DNA from 3 places in the Marinomonas sp. ABL3_031 genome. Region 2 is predicted to be linked to each of the others. Evidence: predicted binding sites of a transcription regulator. Region 2 holds the regulator's gene; each other region holds the start of a gene.
The links. The regulator FNR, encoded in region 2, switches genes on or off when oxygen is low (the NO sensors DNR and NnrR bind a similar motif). The targets are predictions, from matches to a motif close to TTGATNTANATCAA.

Region 1 (10,579 bases), on a different contig from region 2:
AGGCTATGTTGACAGTTATATTATGTTTAAATGGCTCGCTGATTAAGTAAGCTCCTGTGCTGCCTTAATGCCATAATCCATGTAGGTCTCCTTCGATTCTTTCAGAGAAACGGCTTCTTAGTGTTAAGAGTGATTGAAAGGTATTAACATTCCTGCTCACTCTTGCCTTGATAGGCCGTTTCTTAGATAAGACTGATGTTCAGAAGACTTATTCGCCCCTTGCTTAGATAGCTTTATATACTAATATGTGGTCTTATTAGACTAGATTAGTGCCTTTAGATGTGATTGTTATCGTTACTTATTGGTTACTTTAAAAAAATTTCTATTGCCATTATTTTTCAAATTTTCCTTATTTAATATGAATTAACGAGAGACATTCGTATTCATTATGAAAACGCGTTTATGTTAGTATGCGTTTTTCAAAAGGAGGCTTTGTGAAGCAAAATATTGTGCACGTTTCACTGGTTGTGAAAGACTATGATGAAGCGATTGATTTTTATGTGAACAAACTCAACTTTGAATTAATCGAAGACACTTATCAGCCTGCACAGGACAAACGTTGGGTGGTGGTGGCGCCACCGAATTCTCATGGTGTGACACTATTATTGGCTCGAGCATCAAAACCAGAACAATATGATGTTATTGGTAATCAAGCGGGTGGTCGCGTCTTTTTGTTTTTAAATACCGATGATTTTTGGCGTGATTACGAACGCATGAAAGCCATTGGAATTCATTTTGAACGTGAGCCTCAGCAGCAGGATTATGGCACAGTGGCTGTTTTTGCTGATTTATATGGCAACTTATGGGATCTTGTAAAGTTTCATCCAGATCACCCTATGGCGAATCGATAACCTTGAGCTTCATTGCCATTTTATGAAATGGTATGAATAGAGAGTGGGAGGTGTAATGCAAATTAGACAAATGGCATATCGAGACAGGGCTGTTTGGGCGGAAATGCGAGCTGCCTTATGGCCAGAATACGATGAAGATCATTTACCTGAGCTGGATAAATATTTTGATGGTAAAAGTAAAGATCTAGTGGCCGCTTTTATTGCCGAGCAGGATGACATAGCAGTAGGCTTTATTGAACTCAATATACGTTCCTTCGTGGAAGGCAGTCATCAAGATGCCGTGCCCTTTATTGAAGCCTGGTTTGTGACGTCAGAATATCGTGGCCGAGGCTTGGGTAAGGCGCTGATGTTAACGGCACAAGAATGGGCCTTGAGTCTGGGGTATTCGGAACTGGGCAGCGATACAAATGAATCAAATGCCTTAAGTATTCGTTTGCATCAAGAGTTTGGTTTTGAGGAGACGGCACGAGTCGTGTGTTTTCTGAAACAACTATAACGGCGCAGGATGCGTCAGATAAGTCATCATAAACTATCTATATACTCACATGGAGGTTTTTGCTTATGAGTTACTTTGCGTTTATTTGTTTTTGTTTGGTGGCCACGTTTACACCTGGGCCAGCAGTACTGTTAGTGGTTAAGAATACGCTAAAATTTGGTGTTAAAAAGGCTTTGCTGGGCATTTGGGGGAATGTGGCGGCAGTGATGACATTGGCGACCCTATCCGCCATCGGACTAAGCGCTTTGATATTGGCATCGGAGCCAGCTTTTGTCATTATGAAGTTGCTCGGTGGGGGCTATCTTATTTATCTTGGACTAAAGGCTTGGCGTTCAAAACAACATTTCGCGGTCATTTTATCGCAAAAAACACGCGTTATTTCTTCCCGTACCTTATTTATTGAAGCGTATTTCACAGGGGTATCTAACCCCAAAGCTTGGGCATTTTATACGGCTGTTTTCCCCCAGTTTATTTCGCTTCAAGACAATGCTTTTGCGCAGTTTAGTCTCTTGGCGTTGACCTTTGCGATCTGTTCTTTTGTCGCTCTGTCTGCGTATGCTTGGTTTGCCATGTCGGGCAGCAAACATTTAGCAAAAGAGGCTGCGGTGAGATGGTTTCATCGACTCACAGGTGGCTTATTCATTGGTTTTGGTGGTGCATTACTGTTGAGTCACAGAGCATAAGAACAGCAGGGCGAAATAGATAAATACAGCTGAGGAGAGTGTATTTGGCGACGGTAATTAGAAGAGCGGAGTTAACCGATACAAAAGCGGTAACGGATTGTGTTAAAGCGGCATTCGAGGGTTATATTGAAAGAATAGGGAGACCGCCTGGCCCTATGATGGAAGATTATTATCGAGTGATTTATCAGCATAGAGTGTTTGTGGTCTTAGTTGATGATGATTTGGTTGGTGTACTGGTGTTGAAAGAACGTGAATCCATTATGTTGTTGGATAATATTGCGATTCGACCAGATCATCAGGGCAAAGGTTTTGGCATGCAATTGCTTCATTTAGCCGAAATAGAAGCCTTGAAAGCGGAGTTTCCTAGGATAACCTTATATACACATGTCAATATGCATGAAAATATTAAATTATATCAATCTCTTGGTTATGTTGAGACAGAGCGTAAGAATAACGAAGGCTATCAACGTGTTTTTATGCAGAAGGATTTGTTATCACTAAAGGCGACATAAATAAGACGAATGACCGAGGTTGTTAGCATGATGATAGAAAAACAGATGAAGACATTTATCGAATTGCTAAACCTATGATTGATGAGGTGATTAAGGCACACAATGCAAAGGATTGGATCTTGTTCTCAAAATACCAAATGGACGACGAGCTTGATAATCCAAACAATGGAAACAAGGCTAAAGCTCAATATTATTGGCTGATTATTTTACATCCTGGTGATGTCGTCCTTTTGATGTGAAAACAAACCAACACCCAAGTTAAGGCGAATTATTGGCTTGCTATTCGATCAGCAAAGAAGCCAAGGTGAAAGAGGTCGGCTTTCGCCTTTTCTAAGGAAAGTAAATGGATGGGGAACCTAATCCTTTCTCATCTGTCTTTTATAAGAGCGTTTATTATTGATCTTATATAGGACACTCTATGACATTCTTTTCTCGCCGTGGTCTTATAAGGCGCGGTTTTATTCTATCCAGTCTAGCGCTGTTGTCGCGCAATACTATGGCGGCAGTACTGACCCCAAAAGCCACGGAAGGACCATTTTATCCAACGCCAGCCATGCGATTTAACGATTCGGATAATGATCTTGTTAAGGTGCGTGGTCGAGTGGAGGAAGCGGGTGGAGAAGTGATTCATCTGCATGGCAAGATTCGTTCTAAAACGGGTCAACCTTTGACGGGTTATCGCATTGAAATTTGGCAATGTGATGTGAATGGTAAATACTTGCACCCTGAAGATGACAACAACATAGAATACGATAGCGGTTTTCAGGGGTTTGGTTACGACATTACGGATGCCGATGGTGCTTATGGTTTTCGAACCATCAAACCGACACCCTATCCGGGAAGAACGCCTCATATTCATGTCAAGGTATTGGATGGACGCAGAGAGAAATTGACTACGCAATTTTATATTGCTGATGAACCGAGTAATCGCTCCGATGGTGTTTTTCGCCGTCTGTCCGCTGCCGAAGCCGACAGTGTTTCTATGGTGTTGGTGAAAAAAGACGGGGTCACCACTGCGCAAATTGACCTTATTCTTTAAAGTAAATTTCTATTTTTGCCAGTGACCAGTGACCAGTTACAATCACGGGGAAAGCACGTCTAAGAATATGCAACAGTGTCAAACCTAAGAGAAGCAGAACCTGTGATGAAGATACAAGCGTTAACGGAATCCATCGGTGCTATGGTGGAAGATGTGGTATTGAGCGATTTGTCTGATGAGCAGTTTGCGTTCTTGTATCAGGCTTTTTTACAGCACAAGGTTTTGTTCTTTCGAGATCAAGCATTAACGGTCGATGAACATTTAGCCTTAGGTAAGCGTTTTGGGGAGTTAGAACCTGCGCACCCATTCTTCCCTCATTTGGAGGAAGATAATCGTATAGTGGTGATTGAAACCTCTCCTGGTAATCCACCTGGCAAAAGTTTCTGGCATACGGATATGACCTGGCAACGGATTCCTCCTAAATGCTCCATCCTGCATGCGCAATATCTTCCTCAGCAGGGCGGCGACACTATTTGGTGTGACATGGCAGCCGTGTGGGCTGACCTTAATCTGGCTGAGCAAGAAGCAGTGCGTGACAAGCAAGCTCTGCATGCCTTACATGCCTTTGCCAATAGTCGTTACGATGACATAAATGAACAGGGTGAAAGCTCGGTGAGTAAAAAATCGGAAGATTTTCCTCCCTTGGTAAGACCCATGGTGCAAGCGCATCCCGAAACACACCAAACAGCACTCTTCATAAATGAACAATTTACTCGCGCTATTGTGGGCATGAGTGAACAGGAAAGTGACGCGTTATTAGCACAACTCTTTGCCAAAGCACGACAAACCAAGCATCAGGTGCGTTTTCAATGGCAGGTGAATTCAGTCGCGATTTGGGATAACCGCATTACCCAACATTTTGCTGTGACCGATTATGGTGATGCGCCGCGCCGTTTGCATCGTGTGACAGTACAAGGGAATGCGGAGATGGCCGGGTTACCTTATGAGTAAGTTCCTTTCAACGCATTCTTTAAATGTGTTAATGGAATAGGAGCGGACAACAAGTGGCCCGTTCTTTAAATCGCTCTGGGACGCTTGTTGATTTGAGACAAGTACTGCCAAGTGTGACTTGAGAATGCAAAATGATCTTTTGGGGAGCGCCTATGAACATATTATCAATGCGTTTTAATGCGCAAGCTGAGGCCTTGTTAATCCAGCATGGTTTGCCTTATGAGGATTTGTCTGGTGCGACACAGGTGGCCTTATTTGGTATGCAAGAAGGGGAGACCTTGGTGGGTATGATAGGGGTTGAAGCTTATCAAGAAGAAGGGCTGATTCGTTCTTTGGCCGTTAATAAAACCTATCAAGGTTCCGCTTTAGGGCGAGCATTGGTTCAGCATGCAGAGCATTGGGCAAACAATGAAGGCATGAAAGCCGTTTATCTTTTAACAACCACTGCGAAAGCGTATTTTTCAAAGCTGGGTTATCAGGTCATCACCAGACAAGAAGCTCCCACAAGCATAGTGAAAACAGAACAATTTTCGTCCTTGTGCCCAGCATCAGCCAGCTTGATGAAAAAAACATTCATCTAATGGCAGTGGCATTCTTTTCCTTTTTATCAGTGACAGCTCGAATCAGTGGCCACTCTGATTTACCAAGTAAATAAGCAATAAACACACTTTACAAGCGGCTGTGAAGGTTAATGGCTTGCACAGCACGCATGACTTGTTCTGTGTTCTGTTGATACAAATCCAGTGCTGAGTTTTCCACCAAGGTTAGATGAATGTCCGCTTGCTGAAACAGCTGCTTTGCCAAGCGCATGTATGTGCCTGGGTGGGCCGAGCTGGCGTCGACGCTTTGCAGCCAAGCCACAGGTTGTGTGAGCTGAGCAAAGGCGTGTTGTATTTGCTTGAGTTTGCCTTGTAGATCCGCTTGCTCTTGTTGTGTTTGATACCAGCGTGTGGGTAATAAAAAGGAGGGCAGCCAGGTTAACGCGGGAGCGAACCAATCGGTATGCAGATGATCTTGGGTAATAGTGGCGTTAATTAACACTATGCCTCGAATAAAGGTAGGGTACTTTACGGCCAACAAAGGCACTAAGACGCCAGCGTAACCATTACCGACCAAAATAAGCTTTTGCTGACCGTTTCTTTGCCAAATATTTTGAATCACAGGGGCCAGCATCTCCGCTTGTAATTCAATATCTGCGGGATAATTTTGTGGGTAAGTTGAGCGTCCCCAGCCGGGTCGATCAATGGCAATCAAACGATAATCCTGTTTAATCTCATCGCTTTGAAAATAGGGCTTGAAGCTGCTGTCATCGGTATCGTGAATAAAGACTAAGGTGTCTCGTGGCGTGAGGCTGCGATCACTGCTGGCATAGTGGAGTTTGAAGTCACCGCTTGGGCCTTCCATATAGAGCACATGATTTTGTATTGGGCCTAAATCATTATTGGCCTCATTAAATTGAGTGTCAGAATTAGGTGAAGAGGAATCACAGGCAGCTAGAAGCCCCACCAAGCTTGTTGCTAGTAGGAAGCGAAAGGGATAAGCAAATACATTAGCGAGCGACTTCATGGTGTGTTTTCCATACCGAGATAGCACATTAAAAAGCGCATCCTCTGCTTTTTTAAATAGAGTTGAGATTGTACATGATTGACATCAATAGTCATTCCTCTTTCAGAATAAAGCCAAAGATTGCGTTCGTCGGGAGACGGTTTTCCCTGTCACAATCTGACAATGTCTGTTCACTATCATTCTCTTGATCTATAGCAATGTTTCAAAATCCAACAGCACTCATAATCCATTCTTATAGTAAACCCTGATCTTAGGTTTGGGGTTTCGGTGGGCGTTGGATAAAAAGAACACTGTGCCAGATGTGTCGACAAGCGCCTTTTTCTCAATCAAATGAATGGGTTGAAGTCATATGATTAACGAAGCTGTAGTGGATCTATCGCGGTTTCAGTTTGCTCTTACTGCTCTGTACCACTTTTTGTTTGTTCCTTTAACACTAGGGATGGCTTTTTTACTTGCGATCATGGAGTCGGTCTATGTGATCACGGGTAAACAAATTTACAAAGACATGGTGAAGTTTTGGGGCAAATTGTTCGGCATTAACTTTGCCTTGGGGGTAACAACCGGTTTGACCATGGAGTTCCAATTTGGCACCAACTGGTCTTATTACTCTCATTACGTGGGTGACATTTTCGGTGCACCACTGGCCATTGAAGGCTTGATGGCTTTCTTCTTAGAGTCCACGTTAGTCGGGCTGTTCTTCTTCGGTTGGGATCGCATGAGCAAGGTCAAACACTTGATGGTGACTTGGTTGGTGGCGCTGGGCTCTAACTTATCGGCATTATGGATTCTGATCGCCAATGGTTGGATGCAAAACCCAGTGGGGTCTGAGTTCAACTACGAAACCATGCGCATGGAACTAGTCGATTTTGGTGCTTTGTTATTGAACCCGGTGGCACAGGTGAAGTTTGTTCACACGGTTTCTGCTGGTTACACAACGGGCGCAGTATTCGTATTGGCCATCTCCAGTTACTATCTATTAAAAGGTCGTGATCTTGCCTTTGCACGGCGCTCTTTTGCTATTGCCTCAGCGTTTGGTTTGGCGTCAGTATTGAGCGTGATCATTCTCGGAGACGAGTCTGGTTACGAGTTGGGGGAAGTGCAAAAGGTGAAACTGGCGGCGGTTGAAGCCGAATGGGAAACTCACGAAGCACCAGCGCCTTTCACTATCATTGGCTTTCCGAATCAAGCGCTTGAGGAAACGGAATACGCTTTACGTATACCGGGCTTGATGGGCTTGATCGCCACCCGTTCTTTAGACGAAGAAGTGATGGGCATTAAAGAGCTGAAAGAGCATAACCGTCAGCGTATCATTAACGGTATTTATGCCAATCAGCTGTTGGAAGAATTGCGTTCTGGTAATCCGGATCCATTGGTGAAAGAAAACTTTGACAAGGTTAAAGACGATCTTGGTTATGGTTTACTGGTCACTGCCTTCAACGAAGACATTAACCGAGTGTCTCCTGAGGACATTGACATGGCCGTTGACTACTCGATTCCACGAGTGGCGCCTTTGTTCTTCTCATTCCGCATCATGGTGGCCTGTGGCTTCCTTATGTTGCTCATGTTCGCTGTGGCCTTCTATCAAAATGCCCGTCGTCGTATTGGTCAAAACCGGACCTTACTGAAGTTTTTTGTGGCCAGTTTACCCTTACCTTGGATCGCCTGCGAAACTGGTTGGTTCGTTGCTGAATACGGTCGCCAACCTTGGGCGATTGGTGAGGTGTTGCCAATTCACGTGGCGGTATCCAATCTGACTGCGGGGGAAATCTGGTTCACCATCATAGGTTTCACTCTACTTTACAGCGCTTTCTTGGTGGCCGAGATGTACTTAATGATTCGTTTTGCCAAGCAAGGGCCTTCCAGCTTACACACTGGACGCTACGCGCTTGAACAAGAAGCTGATCAGCTAAAGCAGGGGGTATAAGATGGATTACGAATTATTAAAAATCATTTGGTGGGTGTTGGTCGGAGTCTTGCTGATTGGTTTCTCCGTAACCGACGGCTTTGATATGGGCGTGGGAAGCTTGTTGAAAGTGATCGGGGGGAACGATGCGGAGCGTCGCATCATGATCAACTCCATTGCACCGCACTGGGACGGCAACCAAGTTTGGTTCATCACCGCAGGTGGTGCTTTGTTTGCGGCTTGGCCTGTGGTCTACGCGACATCCTTCTCTGGCTTCTACTTTGCCATGATGTTGGTGTTGGCGGCCTTGTTCTTCCGTCCAATCGGCTTTGACTACCGCTCTAAGTTAGAAAGTTCAAAGTGGCGTAATAGCTGGGATTGGGGCATCGTATTTGGTTCGGCTGTGCCGCCGATTATTTTCGGTGTGGCGTTCGGCAATCTGTTGCAAGGCGTGCCTTTCCAGTTTGATGAATACCTTCGAGTCACTTACACAGGTTCCTTCTTCGCCTTGTTGAACCCTTTTGCCATTCTATGTGGTTTGGTCAGCTTGATGATGCTGGTCACTCAAGGTGGCGCTTGGTTACTCATGAAGACCGAAGGCGACTTGTTGCGTAAAGCCGGTATGGCGACCTCCATCACAGGTTTCTTAGCTGCGGTGTTTTTCATGCTGGCGGGTGTGTGGTTGGCCTTTGGTATCGATGGCTACGTCATCACTAGCGTGGTAAATGGTAATGAAGCCATGACACCGTTAATGAAAACCGCAGAAGTTCAGCCTGGGGCGTGGTTGGCAAATTATGCCAAGGTACCGGCTCTGATGTTGGCACCAGTGATTGGTATCTTGGGTATGTTGATGGCCGCAATTGCGGGCGTGAAGCGTAAAGGGAGCTTGGCCTTCTTGAGCTCTTCGCTAGGGATTGCGGGCATTATTGTGACGGCTGGTGGCTCTATGTTCCCATTCTTGATGCCATCATCCAGTTTCCCAAGCATGAGCTTGACTATGTGGGATGCGACTTCCAGTGAAAATACCATGATGATCATGTTTGTGGTGGCGTGTATCTTTGTGCCTATCGTATTGGGTTACACCCTGTGGAGCTACCTAGTGATGTACGGTCGTTTGAACAAGCAGCACATTGAAGCCAACAAGCATTCTTTGTACTAAGCAAGGTTAGAGAAAATCAATATGGGTAATGGATCGAGTGAGGCATGCAGACCTTACTTGATCAACAAATAGGAGAATGAATCATGTGGTATTTCGCTTGGATTCTAGGCATTTTATTGGCTTGCTCTTTCGGTATCATCAATGCGGTATGGTTAGAGTTTAGTGGTTACGAAGGTGAAGAGGAGCAATCCTAAGCATGATGGCGGGCAGAAAAGCGGCCTCCAAGGCGTCAAAAAGTAAACGCATCAAAACCCCCGAAGCCGGTTTCCTAACCGAATTGGCGACGCAGCAGTCGGCTCAATACCGATTCGCGCAAGGCTTTGGTGTGTTATTTGCGGTGGCCTTGGTGCTGCAAGCTTGGGCGTTTGCCAACCTGTTTTCCGACATGGTGTTGCAACAGGCGTTTTCGCTTTTCTTCCTGTTTCTGGCTTTATTTGCTTTGTTATTACGCGCTCTTGCCAACTTTGGCCGAGAGCGCGTTTGTGCTTCTGCGAGTCGGCACATTCGTTATGGCTTGCGGCACAAATTGATCGCCCATCTCACGCAATTGGGCCCAGCGCGTTTGCGTATCGAAGAAGACGCGGCCTTATCGACACGAGTCTATGAACAAGTAGACGCTTTGGACGATTATTTCAGTCGCTATAAACCACAAGTGTTTATGGTTACCCTGATACCTTGCGTGATCTTATTATCGGTCGCTCCGGTGTCATGGGTGGCCTTCTTAGTTTTCATGCTCACCGCGCCATTGGTGATCGTCTTTATGATTTTTGTTGGTTACAAGGCGGCGCAGGCGAATCGTCGTCAATTCAATGTGCTGGCCATGTTGTCCAACCAGTTTATGGATCTCAGCCAGGGGTTGGCGGAACTCAAACGCCTTGGTCGCACACACGCTGCACGAGATCGTCTGTCTAACAGTGCTAATGCGTACCAAAAAACCACCATGGGCGTCCTGTTATTGGCTTTTTTATCCACTGCTACCTTGGAGCTGTTTGCTTCCATTTCCATTGCCATGATTGCCTTATATTTAGGTTTGGGCTTGTTGGAAATCTTGCCTTGGCAAGTAGGCACTGCGCCTGTGACATTAACGCAAGCCATGTTTCTCTTACTGCTTGCCCCAGAGTTTTATTTGCCTCTACGTCAGTTAGGAAACGATTACCACGCCAAACAAAAAGCCGAAGCGGCGGCCACAGATCTGATGCGTATTCTAGACGTGCCTTTATCGATGGAAAAAGCGTTGTCGACAGCAGAAGACAAGATTACAAGTTCAGCACAATTGGCCTATTTATCCTTTCAGGGACTCGCTTGGCAAGATGCAGGACGACAACGTCTAGCGCCGATGACGGGCCATATACTGCAAGGGGAACGGGTTTGGCTAAGCGGTGAATCCGGTGTAGGGAAATCCAGTTTATTGCATCTATT
Region 2 (10,579 bases):
ATGCCTGCTTAATCATGCTTGGCAGCAGAAAAAAGGGGGGCTAGTTAACTAGCCCCCCTTTTTATAAGGTGTTTTTAATTCGTAACGTCAGCTATCTATTAGCTCCAGAGCAAATATAAGCCAGCCACAAGATAAACCAGGCTTACTAAGCGAACCAACAAATTAAAAAGCAAATTAATCAAAATGCCTTTAACGTAATCGGTACTGATTTGCCATCCTGCTAATACAGAGTTAAATGCCGCCATAATCAAGACTAGACTGGAGAACACTTTAAACCACATAGGTGCAAGTAATGCAGACAAATCAGCCAAACCTGTCGGCTGATGATTAACCAATAAAATGACACTAACAATAGCCCAGATGCAGATCAAAGCATTTGCTATGCGCTGAAAAAGCCATTCTTTTGTTCCGCTTCTTGCTTTGTCCGCAGCACTTATAGCCATACCCAAACTCCTGATAAAATGCTTAATAGAATACCAAGGCCGATCGCAACTCGGGCGATCATTAACCCACTTTCAAGCTCTTCAAAATGACCAAAGTCTTGAATAATGTGCTTCAGCGTTGCCATTATGTAGTAGCCAAACGCCGTCAATAAACCCCATACAATAAACTGACCAATAAAGTTTTCAGTAATAAACCCAAAGACAGCATCAAAATTATCATTTGATTGTAGAGAGAAATAGCCAGCAGCCAAGGTCATCCCCAAGCCCACCCAAATGATGACGGCTGAAATACGATGCAAAATAGAGGCTATTGCCGTAATGGGCAGACGTATGGTCTTTATGTCTAAGTTGACCGGTCGAGTTTTGCTCATTATTGAGCTCCTTTATCAATCAATACGCAGTTGGATACTTTGTTTCATGTCGACTTAAGGGTGGCAAATTTACGCTACACAAAGCCACACTAAGTAATGACATTGAAAAAACGTCCATATTCTAATACAAACTGACGCAGAACATGAGTGCTAAATGCATAGTATTGACCGAATTTAGCAATAATGCTCGGAATAGACGGCAAAAATGCCTACTAGAATGGAATAATCATCTTTATTTGGAAAGTTGAGTGCGCACCTTTGCGCGCCCAATATGACTTTACGCTGACAAATTAAGAATTGATGCTCATCACAATGCGCCCGGTAATCTCACCTTTTTCCATATCAGAAAAGATGTCATTTATGTCTTCCAAACGTTTTTCTTTTATGATGGCTTTCACCTTACCTCGGGCGGCAAATTCAAGACATTCTTCAAGGTCTTTGCGGGTCCCGACAATAGAGCCAACCACGCTGACGCCATTGAGGACAGTGTTGAATATGGGTAATGGCATTTCCTCTGGTGGCAATCCTACCAGAACGCACTTACCTCCACGTCTTACCACATCGTAACTTTGTCTAAAGCCCACTTTGCTCACGGCGGTACAAATACTGCCATGAACACCTCCTGTTAATTCATTAATTTCAACAACGACATTGTCGATTTTGAAGTCGTAAAATTTTTCTGCTCCCAACTTTTCTGCTAATTGTCGCTTGGCATCTCCCGTGTCGACCGCAACCACCCTAAATCCCATAGCTACAGCGTATTGAATGGCTAAATGCCCTAAGCCACCAATACCGAATATAGCAATCCAGTCACCGGGCTTGGCCTGCGATAGTTTTAATGCCTTATAGGTGGTTACTCCCGCGCAAAATAATGGCGCAGCTTCAAGATAGCTCAAACCGTCGGGAATCTTCACAACGTAATCGGCATGAGCAGCACAGTACTCGGCATAACTGCCGGCCACGGAATAGCCTGCATTTTGCTGTGACAAGCATAGGTTTTCATCTCCTGCTAAGCAGTATTCGCAATGACCACAAGCACTGTATAGCCAAGGAATACCAACACGATCACCTATGTTAAGATGTGTGACGCTGGCACCTAGTTCAACAATTTCACCAACGCCTTCGTGCCCTGGAATCAAAGGCAGTGTCGGCTTAACGGGCCAATCTCCATGACAAGCATGAAGATCTGTGTGGCATACCCCACAGGCATGGACTTTCACCAGCACTTGATGTGATTGAATCTCTGGTTTGGCTAATGTTTCAATGCTTAAATTGTCACCAAATTGATTTGCAACTGCCGCTTTCATCATCTTTCTCCTAAAAGTGATATCGACCATTAAGATTGTAGGCGATTAAAAAGACAATAAGTGCGACATAGATCAATATTTGATCAAGTATTGACAAGCTCAAATCATGCACAGAGTGCAAATTTTGAGCATCTTTACCAAATTACTGTGCTTTTTTGATTAACAGGCATATATTGAAAGTCTTGTTACTTTTGTAGGTGTGGGATGAAAACACAATTACTCATTATATTGGCTGTTCTGCTCTCGTCATTATTGACGGTGTCTCAGCGTGCTAATGCCAATGAAGTGAGTCAATTGCGTTGGATAGAGCCTACCATGGAACACGCTTTTACCGAGACCAACGTCGCTGATCAGGACATTAGCTCTGACAAAGACATAGGCATAAATCAAAATTTCTTGCCATCAACATACGTAAGAAAGATTAATCTCTACAATAGTCTGCAAGATTTACCTCCCCATCCTTACTTAACTCTAACCGAAGCCAGAGCACCGCCTAGCCATAGTCTCATCTAATTATTTTTATCTCTAATTGTATCGAGGAGCATGGCTATGAAAACCCTAACTTATGTATCTACAAAAGACGTAAATGAACTAACTTGGCCTGTAATGGCGGATAATACCAATCTGTACTCACCCGCTCTTACCGTATTTACGGATTTTACAACGGGTGGACCAAGAGTTATTGAATCTAATGTAAGAGCAGACGAACTGGTAAAATTAATGCGTAAAGAGCATGTACGTATGAAATTGGTGGTTGACGCTGACAATCATTTTATTGGTGTAATCAGTTTGGAGGATCTTTCTGAGGACATTTTCATTAAACAAGTCGCCGACGGTTACCAGCGCTCGGAATTATTGGTTGCCGATCTAATGCGCCCAAAGGAAAACTTACTGGCCTTGTCATATAAATCACTGGCGAACTCAGATATTGAATCCTTGTTGTTTAGTCAGCGTAATAATCAGTATCAACACTTATTGGTTATTGACGAAGCGAGCAAATCCATTCGAGGCTTAGTGTCTTCAAACGATGTGGCAAGGGAGTTGCGCTTGGATATCGACGTGTCATTCTCTAACTTTCAACAAATCTATAACATTGCCGTACAAGGTAATAAGAGTGATCAAAAACTCAGAGTGGCCTAATGGTTTGCACATGAAATAGGGGCGTTAAGCCCCCTTTTTTTCTATCCAATAATAATAGATGTCCTCGTGTTCTTCTTGCTGAACCAATTTGTGACCTAAAAATTGGCAGAACTTTGGAATGTCACGTGTGGTCGATGGGTCAGTTGCTATGACCTTCAGTATTTCTTTATCTGCTATTTTACGCATTTCCCCATGTAGCATCATCACGGGCTCAGGGCAAAGAAGTCCACTCGCATCAAGTAGAGCTTGGTGTTCCATTCAAAACCTCTTTTCATTTTTTACTAATTTTCTATTTGTGTTAACCAATCCAGTGTTACTTTAGTCAATTCGGCAATGACATCTTGTTGGCTGCGTTGGTATTTTTTTAACAATTTAAAATCATGGTCCGCGCCTTCGATCCAATGCATTTGTATCATGCTATTGAGTGTTTGTTGATTCACCCAAGCATAATTACCAAGTCCATCTCGTGTGCCTTGGATGATTAGGCAAGGTTTGGTTAGTCTCTCTAAAAAGGATAAACGATTTTTCTCAGGTTTACCTTGTGGGTAAAAGGGAAAGCCGTAACAAATAACGCCTTTTACATTGGGCAATTCAGTTAGCTGCGTTGCTACCCTACTCCCCATGGACTTACCTGCCAACACGCAATCACTACTGTTTTTAATATGTGCTTCTAATTCAGTCACCAAGGTCGGAAATCTTGGTGGTGGTCGTTTAATTGCATTGCTTTCCTGGATTTTCATATAGTCAAAGGTCATAGGCTCCACGGAGCATGTCAATTCCGCCTTTAACCCCATTCTTAATTGTTTGAGAAAATCGCTTTGGTGGCCCGCCCCTGCGCCATGGGTTAATACAAGTTTGGTTATCATAGAATGCCATAAAAGGTTCAATTATAAGGGGTTAATTCATTTCGGTCTAAGTCTATTGATCTAGGTCAGCTAACTGACTTTAAGCTAAGAGTACACTTGCTATTAGAAATTTTAATAGGAGCAAGTAATGATTTGGGATGATGCTCTAATCGCTAAGTATGACCTATCAGGGCCGCGATATACTTCCTATCCTACCGCGCCGCAATTTGACGCAAACATTGATAAAGTCGCTTTAATTACCAATATGATGGCGCCTTCTTGCGCCCCATTGAGTTTATATTTTCACATCCCTTTTTGTGCAAACCTTTGCTACTACTGTGCTTGTAATAAAATAGTCACCAAGCAATATGATAAAGGCTCTGATTATGTTGAGCTGTTGGGTGAAGAAATGCGCTTGAGAAGTCTGATGCTTGATAATCGTCGTGAAGTAACACAATTGCACTTTGGTGGCGGAACCCCTACCTTTTTGAACGCTCAACATTTTCGTACCTTATTTGCTCACATGCACGATAATTTTAATGTGCAGCAAGATGGGGGTCAGGATTTTAGCATTGAAATTGACCCTAGAGAAATCGATGGCGATAAGCTTACGGAATTAGTATCACTTGGTATTAATCGTATTAGTCTAGGTGTGCAAGATTTCGATCCCAAAGTACAACAGAGTATACATCGGGTTCAGTCTTATAATTTGGTCAAGGTATTAGTTAACAAGGCCCGTGAACTGGGTATTCAATCCATTAATTTTGATCTTATTTATGGTTTACCTTTTCAGTCCGTGTCTGGTTTTCAGAAAACATTAGATCATGTGATTAGATTATCACCTGATCGAATATCCTTGTTTAACTATGCGCATTTGCCTAATCGTTTTCGCTCTCAAAAACGTTTGCCAGAAGCACATTTGCCTCCCGCCAAAGAAAAACTGGCTATACTCAAGATGAGCATCAATTACTTGGTAGACGCAGGTTATGAATACATAGGCATGGATCATTTTGCCAAACCACAAGATGAACTCGCTAAAGCTCGTGATAGCGGATTGTTACATCGTAATTTTCAAGGCTACACAACGCACTCTGGTACAGATTTACTCGCCTTTGGTGTTTCTGGTATCAGCAGCATCAATGGAACTTACATGCAAAACCAATTGGAATTGAATGCCTATAAAAAAAGTATCGAAAACGGACAATTGGCCATCGCAAAGGGATATATCAGTAATAAGGATGATCGTATTCGTCATGATGTTATCATGACCTTACTGTCCCACTTTCAACTGAATTTTGACTTAATTGAGAAAAAACATAACATTAAATTTGTCGAATATTTCTCTGATGAGCTGGCAAGATTAGAACCCATTCTCGCAGATAATATGGTGCAATACTTTTCATCTCAAGGCAGAAATGGGATAAAAGTGACCGAACGAGGCAGATTGCTAATACGTTGTGTTTGTATGGTGTTCGATAAATATCTTAATGGTGCAATACAGTATTCAAAAGTTATCTAGATTCGTATCAGGGAGAACCAACAATGGCTATAACACACGCTCAGCCTAGATTCAGCAGTAAGCTTACTTCACAATGTCAGAATTGCAGTCTAAACGCATTATGCCTTCCTATTGCATTAGCTGATGAAGACATTAACCGACTTGATCAAATTATTGAACGTAAGCGTCCGCTTAAAAAAGGTGAATTTTTATTCCGTCAGGGAGATGCCTTTGACTCACTCTTTGCCGTTCGCTCAGGCACATTAAAAACGTACAAAATCACCTCTTTTGGCGAAGAGCAGATTACGGGTTTTTACTGCCCCAGTGAATTGTTGGGGTTAAGTGGTATTGACTCAAACAGTTACCCTGTGTCTGCAAAAGCATTAGAAACAACGACCGTATGTGAAATTCCGTTTGCGCATCTTGAAGAATTATCCAATCAAATTCCTTCATTAAAGCATCAAATTTTTCGCCTGATGAGCCGAAAAATTTCAGATGATCAACACATGATGGTGTTATTAGGTAAAAAGAATGCCGATGAAAAAGTCGCCTCTTTTTTATTGAATTTGTCTAATAGGTTTAAAAAGCGTGGCTATTCTGCGTCTGCATTTCGTCTGTCAATGTCTAGAGGCGAGATGGGCAATTATCTTGGTCTAGCGGTTGAGACAGTAAGCCGTGTCATGACACGCTTCCAGAAAAATGAATTGATCCATGTTGATGGTAAAGAAATTCAGATCGTTAATTTCGAAGCGATGCAAAAACTCATTGGCGTAGCGCCTGATTGTGATAAAATTGCACACTTTTGAATAATACAGAGGCAATTTTCGAGATGCTTTACGATGATTTTTACGTTAAATCTCTCATTCGAACCGTAGAAGACTGGCCAAAGGAAGGTATTAGTTTTCGTGATATCACCCCTATTTTCAGTGATCCTAAAGGCATGAGAATGGTTGTGGATGCGTATATTCATCGCTACATTGATTCTGATATCACCCATATAGCTTGCATTGACGCTCGCGGCTTCTTAATTGCTGCGGTGTTAGCTTATGAGTTACAAAAGCCTCTTATTCTGGTTCGTAAAAAAGGCAAATTACCAGGCAAGACCATTTCTCAAAAATACGCATTGGAATACGGTGAAGCTGAATTGGAAATTCAGCAAGGCTCGGTTAATTCTGGTGATCAAGTGCTATTGTTTGATGATTTGATAGCGACTGGTGGAACCCTATTTGCTGCTATCAAGCTTTTAACAGCTCAAGGTGCCAATATTAAAGAAGTGGCAGCCATTATAGATTTGCCGGATTTAGGCGGCAGTCAGAAATTGCGTGATACACAAGTTCCAGTGTTCAGCTTGTGCGCTTTTGATGGTGAATAAGATTTAAGTCTTATTTTCGATGAATTGAGCAGTATAAAAAAGTGGCTAACAGCCACTTTTTTATACTTAAACGATTATACTAGATTAAAATTCTACTTCAGCACCAACAGCAAAACCTTTATTTGCTTCTTCACGACTATTGTCTTCAAAAACAATAACGGTATTACCGTAGCGTACAAAAGCGCGCGCATTTCTCATGGTCATGTATTCTAATCGAAACTCATAAGTATACATGTGATCTAGATTCGTAAATGACAGCACTTCCGGCGCATAATAACCGGATCCATAGATAGCAACGCGATTGGCTGATTGCAACGTATAGCGGTACCAACCGCCAAGAGCTACCGCCGTATAAATATCGTCGTCGTCAGCCGTTCTGTCCGCATTAACGGCGTAAACTCGCGTGCCAATACTCACTTGCAGAGGACCATTACCACCCTCGGAATCTTGAACATTGAACCCCAAGTACCCTGCCGTAATATCTTCATCTTTATCATAGGAAACCCCGGCTCCAATACCAAAGGTACCCATATCCAAATTCACATCACCTTGAACCGTATCATTTGTTAAATGAACGGAAGCTGTCGAAGCAGCAGAGGCAATGGATGAGCCTAATAGACCTAGCGTTAGGAAAAGGGCTTTAAGGTTTAAATTCATTTCGCAAATCCTATAGTGAAATAATATTAAGTCGATCAAAAGCTGAGGGAGATTGCTTCAGCTCTTTAAAATTAAACAATTCTGTGTCTGCTAAGTGGGATGGTACAACATTTTGCATGGCAGTAAACATGGTATCAGTACGACCGGGGTACTCTCTCTCCCAATTTTGTAACATGTCTTTTACTACCTGTCTTTGTAAGTTTTCCTGTGAACCACACAAATTACAAGGAATGATAGGGAATTTTTTTAACTCAGCAAAGGCTTCTATGTCTTTTTCTTTACAATAAGCAAGAGGACGAATTACCAGGTGTTTGCCGTCGTCACTTAGCAATTTGGGGGGCATAGATTTTAATTTACCACCAAAAAACATATTCAAAAATAAGGTTTCTAAAATGTCATCACGATGATGACCAAGGGCAATTTTTGTCGCACCTATCTCTTCAGCGAAACCATACAAAGAACCACGACGTAAGCGTGAACATAAGCCGCAGGTTGTTTTACCCTCGGGCACAACCTCTTTAACGATACTATAGGTATCACGCTCTAAAATATGAAAATCCACACCCGTTTCTTCCAAATAAGCAGGTAAAATATGCTCTGGAAAGCCTGGTTGTTTTTGATCAAGGTTGACTGCAACAATTGAAAAATCAATAGGTGCACTGGCTTGAAGATTACGTAAAATCTCAAGCATAGTATAAGAGTCTTTGCCGCCAGATAAACACACCATGACCTTATCGCCTTCTTCAATCATATTGAAATCTGCGATGGCTTGGCCGGTCAATCTTCTAAGGCGTTTTTGAAGCTTATTCAGCTCCAATTTTTCTTTGGGACGATTTGATAGATCCATCATTCACACACTAAAAACAAAACATGTTTATTTTACTATAAGCCCATAAACATCGCATTAAAAATGCAACTCCAGAGTAAAATGTGCATAAAAATTCATGATTTATAAGTCAATTAACATAGCTTTAAATTTGATTAACAAATAAAAGCCTTTGTTGACAGGCCTTGCAGCGATATTCCGTTCCGCGCACGACCTTATTATGGCGACGGGCGGTAAATTCATGCTGTTGACACTGACAGGCGTATAAAAATCGTGTTTTAGGGGCTGGTACGTCAAAGTCATGTGTTCTATCCGGGGAGAGCCCAAAGACTTTTCTCATTACAGCTTGCCACTCTTTACCATGTGGACGAACATCAGAACCGTATATTTGATACACAATAATATGAGCCACCTCATGTGGCACAACTGTGCGAAGAAATTTTTCTGGTGACTGTCGATACATAAAGGCGTTAAAACGCATCTCGTTTTTTTGTAAATGAGCTGTGCCGGCAGCCTTGCCTCTTTGCTTTAGGTTACAAGAAGCACGCAAAAAAGTATGGCCAAAAAAAGCATCGGCACACTGAAAACAGTGTTCAACCGATGCTTCTAGTAAGGCTTGTTCATTTAGTGAGGTTGTGTTTTTTTGATGAGTCATTGCAATACTGATGTCGACTGGTCTTGATGTAATAATACCAAGAGTGATTCGGCAAAGTGATTAACCTCCTCAAGAGAAATCCCTACTAGACGACTTAATGAAGCCGCGTTTTTAGGTTTATGTTGGCATATCTTACGCAATTGCACATCTGATAAGGGCACGCATTTGCGATGCCGCCAAGCAGATATCTTATGCCAAGCTAGGTGCTCATGAGACAATTCTAATTCGTTTAATCTTGGGTAGTAGAAATCATTAGCAATAATAAGCTGTGCTTCACCTTTTAGCACTTGTCGTGCCTTTTCAGTTAGACGAACAAAAAACACCTGAGTATTTTCCAACTGAATGTATTCAAATGCCAAAAGATGGCGAATTACTGATTTCCATTGGACTTCAGACAATTCTTTTCCTTGACCAAATAAAGACAGCTTTTCCGCCTGAATTTCTTTTGTGACTTTGACTCGCTTGCCCAATAACACCTGAATCAAAGTAGAAAACGCTTGTGTTCCACGAGTGTGATAAATAAGTGACAGTAGTTTCTGCGCTGCTATCGTCACATTGTGTTCTTTTTGTTTGGCTTTACAACGATCACAATGGCCGCATTCTTCTATTTCTTCATCAAAATAAGCTAATAAACTTTGTTTGCGACAGTGGCGACTTTCAATAATGGCAAATAAGTCTCGTAGCCGTTGCCTTTCGGTAAGGTATTCTTGTGTCTCTAGGTTGATCAATTGCTGGGCTTTTATCATGTCCTGCAAGCCATAGAGTAATAAAGTTTTAGCAATTTGATTGTTACGCCCTGCGCGTCCAATTTCTTGATAATAAGATTCGGGTGAACTGGGTAAATCCATATGAATCACAAAACCGATATGCGGAAGGTCAATTCCCATTCCATAGGCAGTGGTTGCTACCATGATAGTACCAAGTTGTTCAGAAAAAATAGTATGGCTTTTATTTTTAGCCTCTTCCGTCATGGCAGCATGGTAATGAAGGCTATTAAAGCCAAGGTGGTTGAGCCATTGAGATAATTGTTCAGTGCTATTTCGTGAACGGCAGTATATGATGCCTGAAAGTCCAGCTACTTCGTGATGTAAAAAGTATAGAATTTGCTGCTTAGCCTGTTTTTTCTGAGCGACTTGCATCTGTATGTTTGGTCGATCAATACTGCCTTTTAGCAATAAGCTATTATGCAGATTAAGTGATTGATCAATGTTATTTAATGTGGTTTTATCGGCACTGCCTGTCAATGCTATGATAGGAGGGGTCGGAAAAAGCCGTTTAATTTGCCCTAATTGACGGTATTCTGGACGAAAATATCCACCCCATTGAGCGATACAATGCGCTTCGTCTATGGCAAATAGAGCTATCTCAACGCTTTGCAATAAGCCGATTACAGATGGTTGGATTAGCTTCTCTGGTGATAAATAAAGAAATTTAATGTGGTTATGTCGAATAGACCAAGTTAAAT
Region 3 (10,579 bases), on a different contig from region 2:
AGCAGGATAAAAAAGAGGATCTGCTGCAGCAAATCAAAGATTTTTATTTCAGCCTTTATGAGTTGGCGACAAAGCGTAACGCAGAAAGAAAACAGCCATTGCCTATTATTGGTACGGGCCATCTTACCGCTTTTGGTAGTCAGCTCAGTGAATCTGTTCGTGATCTTTACGTGGGCACCTTGGATACCTTGCCTACATCGGTTTTCCCGCCTTTTGATTATCTTGCATTGGGACATATTCATCGCCCACAAGCCATAGGAAATAACGGCTGCTTTCGCTACTCCGGCTCACCTATTGCGCTCAGTTTTGATGAATTGGGGCGAGACAAGTCGGTGGTGATTATTGATACCACTCTATTGTCGAAAGACGATCAAGTTATGGATGACCTTTTTGCTGAGCAAGAAGAAGCTGTGGTGTTGAAAAAGGTGCCTAGATTTCAGCCCATGGTGAGCTTACAAGGTGATCTACAAAGCTTATTAACTCAGATCGATGTGTTGTCTTGTGAAGAAGGTAAAACCATCTGGCTGGAAGTGTCTGTGGTGGCGGATGAATATTTGAGTGACCTACATAAGCAATTGTTGCTAGCGGTAGAAGGGAAGCCGATTGAGCTATTAAGGGTAATGCGAAAGAAAACACAAACTGAAACCTCTATGGCCTTTACTGAGCGTCAAACCTTATCTGAGCTATCGGTTGAAGAGGTTTTCGATCGCAGTGTCACCGCCAGTTTAGAATTAAAAGATGAAGACAAAACCGTCCTGTCGCAACTTTTTATGCAGTGTCTCGAAGAAGTGAATGAACAAACCGAAGGTCATGACAAGGCAGAAGAGGACACAGTCGAATGAAGATTTGTAAGTTACGACTCAAGAACCTCAACTCCTTAAAAGGAGAATGGCAAATTGATTTTACCCAAAGCCCCTTCGATGAAGCGGGTGTCTTTGCCATTGTCGGGCCAACGGGGGCGGGTAAATCTACCTTGTTGGATGCCATTTGTTTGGCTTTGTATCACGAAACCCCCAGATTAAAAGTTTCACCTAGTCAAAATGACATCATGACCCGTCATACGGCAGAATGTCTGGCGGAAGTAGAATTTGAAGTAAAAGGGAAGGGTTATCGCGCTTTTTGGTCTCAAAGGCGAGCGCGCAATGTCAGTGATGGTAAGCTGCAGCCCATGAGCTGCGAGCTGAGCGAAATTGATGGCAGCATTATTACCACTAAGATAAACGATAAGATCGACAAGATTGCAGAACTCACCGGTTTGGATTTTGCGCGTTTTACTAAATCCATGTTGTTGGCGCAAGGTGGCTTTTCGGCATTTTTAAACGCCAAAGCCAATGAACGTGCTGAATTGTTGGAAGAGCTCACAGGGACGGAAATCTACGGACAAGTATCTAAGTGGGTGTTTGAAAAGCATAAGCAAGAAAAACAAGCGATTTCCACCTTGGAATTGGCCAGTCAGCAAACGGCTTTGATGTCCGCCGAAGACCTGCAAGGATTAAAGCAAAAAGAGGCTCAATTTGCTGAACAAGACGCACGCTTTACGCAACAAGTGGCGCTTCACCAAACCGCTTTTGACTGGCAGAAAAAGCAAACGGAGCTTAAACAACAGGAGCAGAATGCTGCGCAAGCATTGGCAGAGGTTGAGGTGTCACAGGTCGCTTTTGCGGAACAAAAAGCAGCCCTAGCCTTAGCTCAAAAAGCACAGAGCATTGAAGTCGAATACACCAAGTTAGTGGAGGTTCGTGATGCTTTGTCTCAGTTAAAACAAGATCAACAAGTCTTAGAGAAAACTAAGCAGGAAAAGCTAGAGTCTCAACAAGCGATGGAGCAAAGTCTTGCGATCAGTAAAGAAGATTTGCAAGCGGCCATGCAAGAGTCTGAGCAGTTGCAGCAACGGATTCAACATGAAATCCAGCCTTTACTCCTGCAGGAACAGAGCCTAGTCAAGCAGTTATCAGAACAGCAGGATTTGGTTGAGCAAGCTCAGAAAAAACATGAATCATGGTTAAGCGAAGAGGCGCAGCGCAGCGCATTCTTGGTTCAAACCAATAAGTCTCTTGAACAGAATCAGCAAAAACTTAATCAATACCAGGGTATGGATAAGGTTGAGGCTGAGTTGGCTAATTGGCAACATCAATTGGATAGCTTATTAAGCAACCAACAGACGTTAACGCAATCCACCTCTTTGTTGCAGCAAAAACAAAAAGCATATGATGACGCATGTGGTCAACAGCAAGAGCACATAAAGCAAGGGCAAACGGCCAGTCAAGATTGGCAAACTAAACAACAACATCATGCTCAAGTATTAAATGCCTTTCATGAGCTCACTGGCAATAAGGATTGGCAGGCTTGGTCTGAACAAGCGTTACAGGTAGAAAGGCAGTCTCAGCTTGCTCAGCAGATTGAGAATCTATTGCAGGAATATCATAGTAATGGCACTGAGCAACATCTGCTCGAAGAGAAAATTCGTCAATTAGGTAGCCAAACAAGCAGCATCAAACAAACCTTGGCGGAAGCGCGTCATGCCTATAAGGAAAAAGCCGCGCATCAGAAAACGCTTGAGCAACTGGTCGAGGCAGAGCGACATATCATTGCTTTGACCACGCTTCGTGATCAACTTAATGACGGGCAAGCTTGTCCGCTGTGTGGTTCTCAGCATCATGATTTGCATCAGGCTTTGTATCAGCAAGATTCTGGTCATCAGCAACAGCTGACAATACTGAATCAATCTTTAGAAGAATTGAAACAGCAAGGTCAAACCTTGGCGGCAGATGAGAAACTGTTAGAAAAAGAGACGGCGCTTATTGCTGACCAGTTAGTGAATTTGCAGCATCAGCAGTCACAAGGGCAACAGCAGATTTTGTTCCTGCTGGCTAATTTAGGTGTGACGCCTATCTTTGTAGAAAATAGCCAGACGGATATGCTCGATGCAGAGGCTAACCAACAACAAATAGTCCCATTTATTCAGGCTTGGAATGCACTTCAGCAGACGCAAGCCAGTGCTCAACAACAGCATAATGAGCTTATGCTGCTTGAAAAGGAGCTGCAGACCTTACAAGAGCAAAGACAAAACTACGATGCTCGTTTAGCTGAATTAGAAAGCAATGTTAAATTGGCCAAGCAAGCTTTGGAGACAGAGCAAATTCGACAAAAAGAAGTATCTACCCACATTGCTCAATCTGAGCAAGCATTACAAGAAGCAATGCAGCAAGCGGGTGTGTCACAAGAGAGAATTAATCTGTCTTTGGAGAAGGTGCTAGGTCACTTGCAGCAAAATCTTGTCGAATGGAAAGAGGTGAAAGCTTCCCAGGACCAGCTTATTCAAAGCCGTGATCAGGCCCAATTCGAGCAAAATAAACTGCAATCCTCACTCGAAGAAAGTCAGCATCATCTTCAAAATGCCAATGTTAAGCGAATTGACTTGGAAGACGAACTGACTAAGCTTCGGGCTGCTTTAAAAGAGTACTTAGGAGAAGAGACGCTAGACTCATTGCAGCACGCAATGAAACAAAAAGTGGCAAATGCTGAGCTGCAGCAACAGGATCAGCAAGCCCAGTGGCAGGCCGTTCAAGACGCTTTGTTGGCTTTGAATACTGAGCTTAAAACGATTCTAAGCAGTATAGATAAACAGCTTAAAAATGAGCAAACTCTGCTGCCTAATTGGTTAGACAGTCTTGAAAAAGTAGGCTTTGCTGATGAGAAAAATTGGCAAGCAGCACGAGTTCCTGCTGAACAATTACAGGCATGGCTGGAAAAAGATAAGGCATTGCAAGCTGCTATTACTCAACATCAAACCTTACTAAATCAGGTTAAACAAAGCTTGCAGCAACATCTTGAAACACAAAAAGATATCTCTGATGTCACCTTGTTGTCGTTGAATCTGGATGCGTTAAAAACAAAACGTGATGAAGTACAGACTCAACAGCAAGCATTACATCGTGAATGGGGTGTGGTGACTGAGCAGCTAAAACAAGAGGAGCAGCGCAGTAAACAAGTGGCGGGTTTGCTTGAGCAATTAGATAATAAGCGTGCGGATTTCATTCATCTAGAGCGCCTTAATTATGTGATTGGCTCAGCGGATGGTGCTAAGTTTAGACGCTTTGCGCAAAGTCTCACTTTGGATCATTTGGTGTATTTGGCTAATCAGCATCTGCAAATTTTGCATCGTCGTTATCAATTGAAACGCTGTGAGGAAGATACGCTATCCCTAGAAGTATTGGATACTTGGCAAGCCGACGCCAGCCGTGACACCAAAACCTTGTCGGGAGGTGAGTCTTTCTTGGTCAGTTTGGCATTGGCGTTGGCGTTATCCGATCTGGTTTCTCATAAAACCAGCATTGATTCTCTGTTTTTGGATGAAGGCTTTGGCACTTTAGACAGTGAAACCTTAGAGTCCGCTTTGGATGCTTTGGATAATCTTCATTCATCAGGCAAAACCATTGGCATCATCAGTCATATCAGTGCTCTTAAGGAACGTATTCCCGTGCAGATTAAATTGACCAAGCAAAGTGGCTTGGGTGTGAGTCGACTAGCGCCAGAATTTGCCGTCCATGACTCTTAGCAAAAAGTGAATGTAAACCTATAGGTGCTTGCAACTGGTGCAAAAGTTTTCCCCAGATAAATGGGAACAAGTATGTAAATAAGTTGTAAAAAATTAATAAAAACAGAATCTTAAAACTTCGTTCAATATTGAGCATCTTGACTTTACAAAGCACTGAATAGGAGCATGACATCGATTTGTTTATGTCTGATTAATCAGTAAGTTGATTGGTTATCTTTAATAAGGTGCCCAGTAAGATTGTCACTGATATCTCATACCTTGATATAGATCGTGTTTTTCAGCATTTTATAGAGAAATTAAGTAATAATGATTGTCATTGTTTTACTGGTTTTTTTTAAGGGTGTATGATGCTCTGCAAATTTTCAACTGAGCCTTGAGTAGTTTTCATGTTACGTCTTCCTTTGGGTTTAATAGCGGTATTTTTATTAACGGCTTGTAATGAGTCATCAAAATTGGATGTGGCGGCAAATTCACAGCAACAGCAAGCTGCCAACGAGTTACCTGTAGCCTTATCTGATCCCAAAGCCTTACTGGGTTCACAGCTGTTTTTTGATACTAACCTCTCAAAAGAGCGCAATCAGTCCTGTGGAACGTGTCACGCAATCGCTACCGCCTTTGTTGATAAGCGAACAGACGCCTTGGATGGTGCCGTCTCATTGGGCAGTGATGGGCAGTCTATGGGAGGGCGTAATGCGCCAACAGCCGGTTATGCCGCTTTTTCGCCGGCTTTTCATCAGCTGAGCAATGGTGAATATCGTGGCGGTCAATTCTTAGATGGACGTGCTTCTGGTTTGGCAGAGCAAGCAAAAGGTCCGTTCATTAGTCCTCCCGAAATGGCGTTGCCGGATAGTGCTGCGGTTATCGAGCGAGTAAAAGAGAACCCTTCTTATATTGAGCGTTTTAATAGTTTGTATGGTGATGGTGTATTGAACGATACGGAAGCGGGCTATAATGCTATAGCTGATGCCATCGCAACCTTTGAAAAGACTGAGCTCTTTATGCCTTTTGATTCGAGATATGATAGGGCATTACGTGGTGAAATTAAGCTAACACCACAAGAAGAATTGGGTAAAACCCTGTTTTTTTCGCAACAATTTACCAATTGTAATGCTTGCCATCAGTTACATACTTCACCCTTGAATCCTCAGGAAACCTTTACTAATTATGAGTATCGCAATATAGGTGTTCCAACTAATCCCGCTTTGTATGCGCATACAGGAACAGTGGATAGGGGGTTACTGGATAACCCTGATATTCATGACGAGAAACAAGCGGGTAAATTTAAAGTGCCGAGTCTACGTAATGTGGCTGTTACAGGGCCTTATATGCATAATGGGGTATTTAAAGACTTGCGCACTGTCGTCTTGTTTTACGATAAGTACAATAACCCTAAACGCACCATTAACCCAGAAACGAATAAACCTTGGGGGGATCCAGAAGTGGCAGCGAATATTGATTTTGAGGAACTCGAAAAAGGTCCAGCGCTACCAGATCAAAGAGTGGATGCCATTGTCGCTTTCTTGAAAGCTTTGACAGATCAACGATATGAATCTTTGTTAGAGTCTAATAGCAGGGTTAGCGCTGAGTAGCAACTCCTCATTGTTTTCATTGATAAAACTGGTCTAGTGAGGCGATTTCTGTTTACATTGGACTTTTCTTTTTTGCTAAGAAGGGTGTGAATAATGAAATATGTGCCATTAGGTCGAACTGGCTTAGAGGTTTCCCGTGTTTGTTTGGGTACCATGACGTGGGGAACACAAAACACTCAAGCGGATGCTGATGAGCAAATTGAATACGCCTTAGATCATGGCGTTAATTTTATGGATACTGCGGAAGTGTACTCCGTACCGCCAACACCAAAATCTTATGGTAAAACAGAGACCATAATTGGTGATTGGCTATCTCGTCATCCTTCCCGACGTGATGACATTGTTTTGGCGACTAAAATTGCAGGATCTGGTTTAAGTTATGTCCGTAATGGTGGTCCCATTACTGGTAAAGCTGTTGTTGCGGCCGTTGAAGATTCTCTAAAACGTTTGCAAACGGATTATATCGACTTGTATCAATTGCATTGGCCGAATCGTACTTCCCCACATTTTGGAAAACACTTTCCAAATCATTTCCGTTTTAGTGATGTAAACGCAGAAGAGCATTCCAATCAAATGCTGGACATACTGCAAGGTCTTGAAGCTTGTATAAAAGCCGGTAAGATTCGCCATTTTGGTTTGTCTGATGATACTACTTGGGGGATCAATGAATACTTGCGTCTGAGCGAAAAGCATAACCTACCAAGAGTGGCTTCAATTCAAAACGAATTTAGTCTGTTGCATGCGAAAGACTGGCCATATCTGATTGAAAACTGTGTTCACCAAGATGTGGCATATTTGCCTTGGTCGCCATTGGCTGCAGGTGCGTTAACCGGTAAGTATTTGGGTGGCGCTCGTCCTGAAGGAAGTCGTTGGAGTTATGCGCAACGTAATGGTTTATTCCGTGATACGCCAATGACAGATAAAGCGGTGTCTGCTTATGTGGATGTGGCAAAATCTTATGGTATGACAGCGGCGCAATTGGCCTTGGCTTGGTGTGATCAGGTGGATGGTGTGACATCGACCATCATAGGGGCAACGTCATTGACGCAGCTTAAAGAAGATATAGCTGCCTTTGATTTAGCGTTATCCGAACAAGCCTTACAAGATATAATGGCAGTGTTTAAAGAGTATCCTGTGCCATTCTAATGGTTGCTGCTGCTTTAATCTCTTGACGTTTTCTACTTGGCAATAAGTGAAATAAAACCGGCGCTTGCCGGTTTTTTTATACTTGATATTTCTTTCTCAAATTAAAATTGCAGATACAAAAAAACCGATGCAAGCATCGGTTTTTTAAAGAAATCGTCTAAGTGAAATTACTTAGCGTCTTTCTCGTTTTTCTCTTTCGCTGCAGCGATTACCGTTTCAGCAACGTTAGCAGGACATGGCGCGTAGTGAGCAAATTCCATAGAGAACTGACCACGACCAGAAGTAATGGTACGTAGGTGACCAATGTATCCGAACATTTCAGATAGAGGTACTTCACCTTTAATACGTACGCCAGTTAGGCCAGCTTCTTGGTCTTTGATCATGCCGCGACGACGGTTCAAATCACCAATTACGTCACCAACGTTGTCGTCTGGAGTGAACACGTCAACTTTCATGATAGGCTCAAGAAGTTGTGCACCCGCTTTTGGAATAGACTGACGGAAAGCGCCTTTAGCAGCGATTTCGAAGGCAACAGCAGAGGAGTCAACTGCGTGGTAACCACCGTCGAACAACTCGATTTCAACGTCTAGTACTGGGTAGCCGGCTAGAACACCTTGCTCCATCATAGACTTGAAGCCTTTCTCAACAGCTGGGAAGAATTCTTTCGGTACGTTACCGCCCACAACCGTTGATTTGAAAGTGAAGCCAGAGTTTGGCTCACCTGGTTTGATGCGGTAATCGATTTTACCGAATTGACCAGAACCACCAGATTGTTTCTTGTGAGTGTAAGAATCTTCAACTTCTTGCGTGATGGTTTCGCGGTAAGCAACCTGAGGCTGACCAACGATTAGATCCACACCGTAAGTACGTTTCAAGATGTCTACTTTGATGTCTAGGTGAAGCTCACCCATACCTTTCAAGATAGTCTCACCAGAATCTTGGTCTGTTTCTACTTGGAAAGATGGATCTTCTGCAACCATTTTACCGATTGCGATACCCATTTTCTCGTTACCGCCTTTGTCTTTTGGCTGAACAGCGATAGAGATTACAGGCTCAGGGAAGACCATTGCTTCAAGTGTGCAAGGGTGCTTAGGATCACATAGAGTGTGACCAGTTTGTACGTTTTTCATACCAACGATAGCGATGATGTCACCAGCTTGTGCTGAAGAGATCTCGTTACGGTCGTCGGCTTGCATTTCAACCATGCGGCCAATACGTTCAGTTTTGCCAGTTGCAGAGTTAAGGATGGTGTCACCTTTCTGAATACGGCCAGAGTAAATACGAACGAAAGTAAGGGCGCCAAAGCGGTCATCCATGATTTTGAATGCAAGTGCTTTTAGAGGTTCGTCAGCGCTAACAGTAGCCACTTCACCTGTTGGGTTACCTTCTTCATCAGTCAATTCTTGTGGATCAACTTCTGTTGGGTTAGGTAGGTAATCTACAACGGCATCAAGAACGAGTTGAACACCTTTGTTCTTGAAGGCAGAACCACAGTATGTTGGGAAGAAAGCAAGGTCACGAGTACCTTTACGGATACAGCGTTTGATCTCTTCGATAGCTGGAACTTCACCATCTTCAAGGTAAGCCATCAAGAGATCTTCGTCTTGTTCAAGAGCCGTTTCGATCAAAGTTTCATGGTATTCTTCAACCTTGTCTACCATGTCAGCTGGAACGTCTTCGATGCTGTAGTTTTCAGGAAGACCAGTGTCATCCCAAACGAAGGCTTTCTTAGAAAGAACGTCAACAACACCAACAAATTCGTCTTCTTCACCGATAGGAAGTGTCATAACAAGTGGATTGGCACCTAGTACTTTTTTAACTTGCTCAACAACTCGGTAGAAGTTAGCTCCTAAACGGTCTAGCTTGTTAACGAAAATAACACGTGCAACTTCTGACTCGTTAGCGTAACGCCAGTTCGTTTCTGACTGAGGCTCAACACCACCAGAACCACAGAATACACCAATACCACCGTCAAGAACTTTAAGCGAACGGTATACTTCTACAGTGAAATCAACGTGCCCAGGTGTGTCGATGACGTTTAGGCGGTGCTTTTTCCACTCACAAGTGACAGCAGCAGACTGGATGGTGATACCACGTTCTGCTTCTTGTTCCATAAAGTCAGTAGTAGATTCGCCATCATGAACTTCACCAGTTTTATGGATTTTACCAGTTAGTTTAAGAATACGTTCAGTTGTGGTTGTTTTACCCGCATCAACGTGGGCAAAAATACCGATATTTCTGTATTTTGATAAGTCAGCCATTACATTACTCTAAATAAGTGAGGACGAAATTTGCGCGTTATTATACAGGACTTCTCATGGAGGGCCATATATTTCGCGCTATTCTATTATATTTTAGGGGATTAAAGAAAGGGGGTAACCAGAAGCAATTTATAATTACCAGAATTAAGGCATAAAAACCTTATAAAATAAGGTGTTGCGATTAATCTTTGCGCAATTTATCTGAGATAGCGATAGGGGACGGGTAGTTTAAAATGACGACATAAGTAGATAAGGCAAAACTTAAAATGGCGGTTGCTTGAATAACATGAGAGGCCTCTTGACCCAAAAGACCAATACTTGCCGCTAAGTAAGCAATCAGTAGCGAAAACTCACTGACTTGACCAAGGCGAAAACCTGCTTCCCAAGCGGTGCTGGATTCTTCTTTCATGCCTTTTAGTAAAAAACGAAACACCACAGGTTTGATGAGCATGGCGCCTACTGCGAGGACAAATGCAGGTAGGATGACTGCCCCTAAAAGGTCTAGGTTGAAGCTTGCGCCAATAGAAAAGAAGAACAGAATTAAAAAGAAATCGCGTAGGGGTTTAAGGTGTGTTGCTATGTATTGTGAAATTGGACTGGTTGCTAAGCTAACTCCTGCAATGAAGGCACCCATTTCTGCCGACAAGCCTGCGCTCTCTGCTAACACAGCTAGGGATAAACACCAGCCAATCGACACCAGAAAAATGTACTCATGAAAACGATCAAAACGCGCGATGAGTTTCAGTAGAATGTATTTCACAAATACAAATGAGGCGGCGATTAATAGCGGTAAACCGAGTAGCGGCTTTAGGTATTGCATTAGGTTGTTTTCCGCTGTGCCTGAACTGCTGTATAGCACCAGCAAAACCGCAATGGCAATTATGTCTTGTAATAACAATAAACCAACGACCAATTCACCTGTATGTTTATGGTGGAGAACTGTGGTGGGCAGTAACTTGATACAAACAATGGTACTGGAAAACATCATAGCCACGCCAATAATCACGCTTTCCAATTGACTGTAA

Region 1: ACXAH2_RS10830 (cytochrome ubiquinol oxidase subunit I) is a predicted target of FNR. The motif match lies at 6,283-6,296, and genes of this name have one in related genera.
Region 3: ACXAH2_RS09135 (cytochrome-c peroxidase) is a predicted target of FNR. The motif match lies at 4,817-4,830, and genes of this name have one in related genera.

The regions. Positions count from the first base shown of each region.
Region 1 covers NZ_JBSWYU010000008.1:164,086-174,664, reverse strand. The annotation lists gene ACXAH2_RS10875 (N-acetyltransferase family protein) at 1-46, shown strand, start outside; gene ACXAH2_RS10870 (VOC family protein) at 435-851, shown strand; gene ACXAH2_RS10865 (N-acetyltransferase family protein) at 907-1,347, shown strand; gene ACXAH2_RS10860 (LysE family translocator) at 1,413-2,030, shown strand; gene ACXAH2_RS10855 (GNAT family N-acetyltransferase) at 2,075-2,542, shown strand; gene ACXAH2_RS10850 (dioxygenase family protein) at 2,961-3,581, shown strand; gene ACXAH2_RS10845 (TauD/TfdA dioxygenase family protein) at 3,657-4,532, shown strand; gene arsN2 (arsenic resistance N-acetyltransferase ArsN2) at 4,685-5,113, shown strand; gene ACXAH2_RS10835 (alpha/beta fold hydrolase) at 5,202-6,098, opposite strand; gene ACXAH2_RS10830 (cytochrome ubiquinol oxidase subunit I) at 6,448-8,022, shown strand; gene cydB (cytochrome d ubiquinol oxidase subunit II) at 8,024-9,160, shown strand; gene cydX (cytochrome bd-I oxidase subunit CydX) at 9,244-9,354, shown strand; gene cydD (thiol reductant ABC exporter subunit CydD) at 9,357-10,579, shown strand, end outside.
Region 2 covers NZ_JBSWYU010000012.1:28,854-39,432, forward strand. The annotation lists gene ACXAH2_RS13255 (MaoC family dehydratase) at 1-12, shown strand, start outside; gene sdhD (succinate dehydrogenase, hydrophobic membrane anchor protein) at 99-443, opposite strand; gene sdhC (succinate dehydrogenase, cytochrome b556 subunit) at 434-814, opposite strand; gene adhP (alcohol dehydrogenase AdhP) at 1,105-2,121, opposite strand; gene ACXAH2_RS13275 (hypothetical protein) at 2,326-2,634, shown strand; gene ACXAH2_RS13280 (CBS domain-containing protein) at 2,671-3,261, shown strand; gene tusA (sulfurtransferase TusA) at 3,286-3,519, opposite strand; gene ACXAH2_RS13290 (alpha/beta family hydrolase) at 3,543-4,127, opposite strand; gene hemN (oxygen-independent coproporphyrinogen III oxidase) at 4,255-5,625, shown strand; gene fnr (fumarate/nitrate reduction transcriptional regulator Fnr) at 5,649-6,410, shown strand; gene ACXAH2_RS13305 (adenine phosphoribosyltransferase) at 6,434-6,976, shown strand; gene ACXAH2_RS13310 (YfaZ family outer membrane protein) at 7,061-7,633, opposite strand; gene ttcA (tRNA 2-thiocytidine(32) synthetase TtcA) at 7,644-8,483, opposite strand; gene ACXAH2_RS13320 (SprT family zinc-dependent metalloprotease) at 8,605-9,114, opposite strand; gene ACXAH2_RS13325 (RecQ family ATP-dependent DNA helicase) at 9,111-10,579, opposite strand, start outside.
Region 3 covers NZ_JBSWYU010000006.1:187,850-198,428, forward strand. The annotation lists gene sbcD (exonuclease subunit SbcD) at 1-842, shown strand, start outside; gene ACXAH2_RS09130 (AAA family ATPase) at 839-4,558, shown strand; gene ACXAH2_RS09135 (cytochrome-c peroxidase) at 4,945-6,147, shown strand; gene ACXAH2_RS09140 (aldo/keto reductase) at 6,241-7,293, shown strand; gene fusA (elongation factor G) at 7,461-9,554, opposite strand; gene ACXAH2_RS09150 (cation:proton antiporter domain-containing protein) at 9,736-10,579, opposite strand, start outside.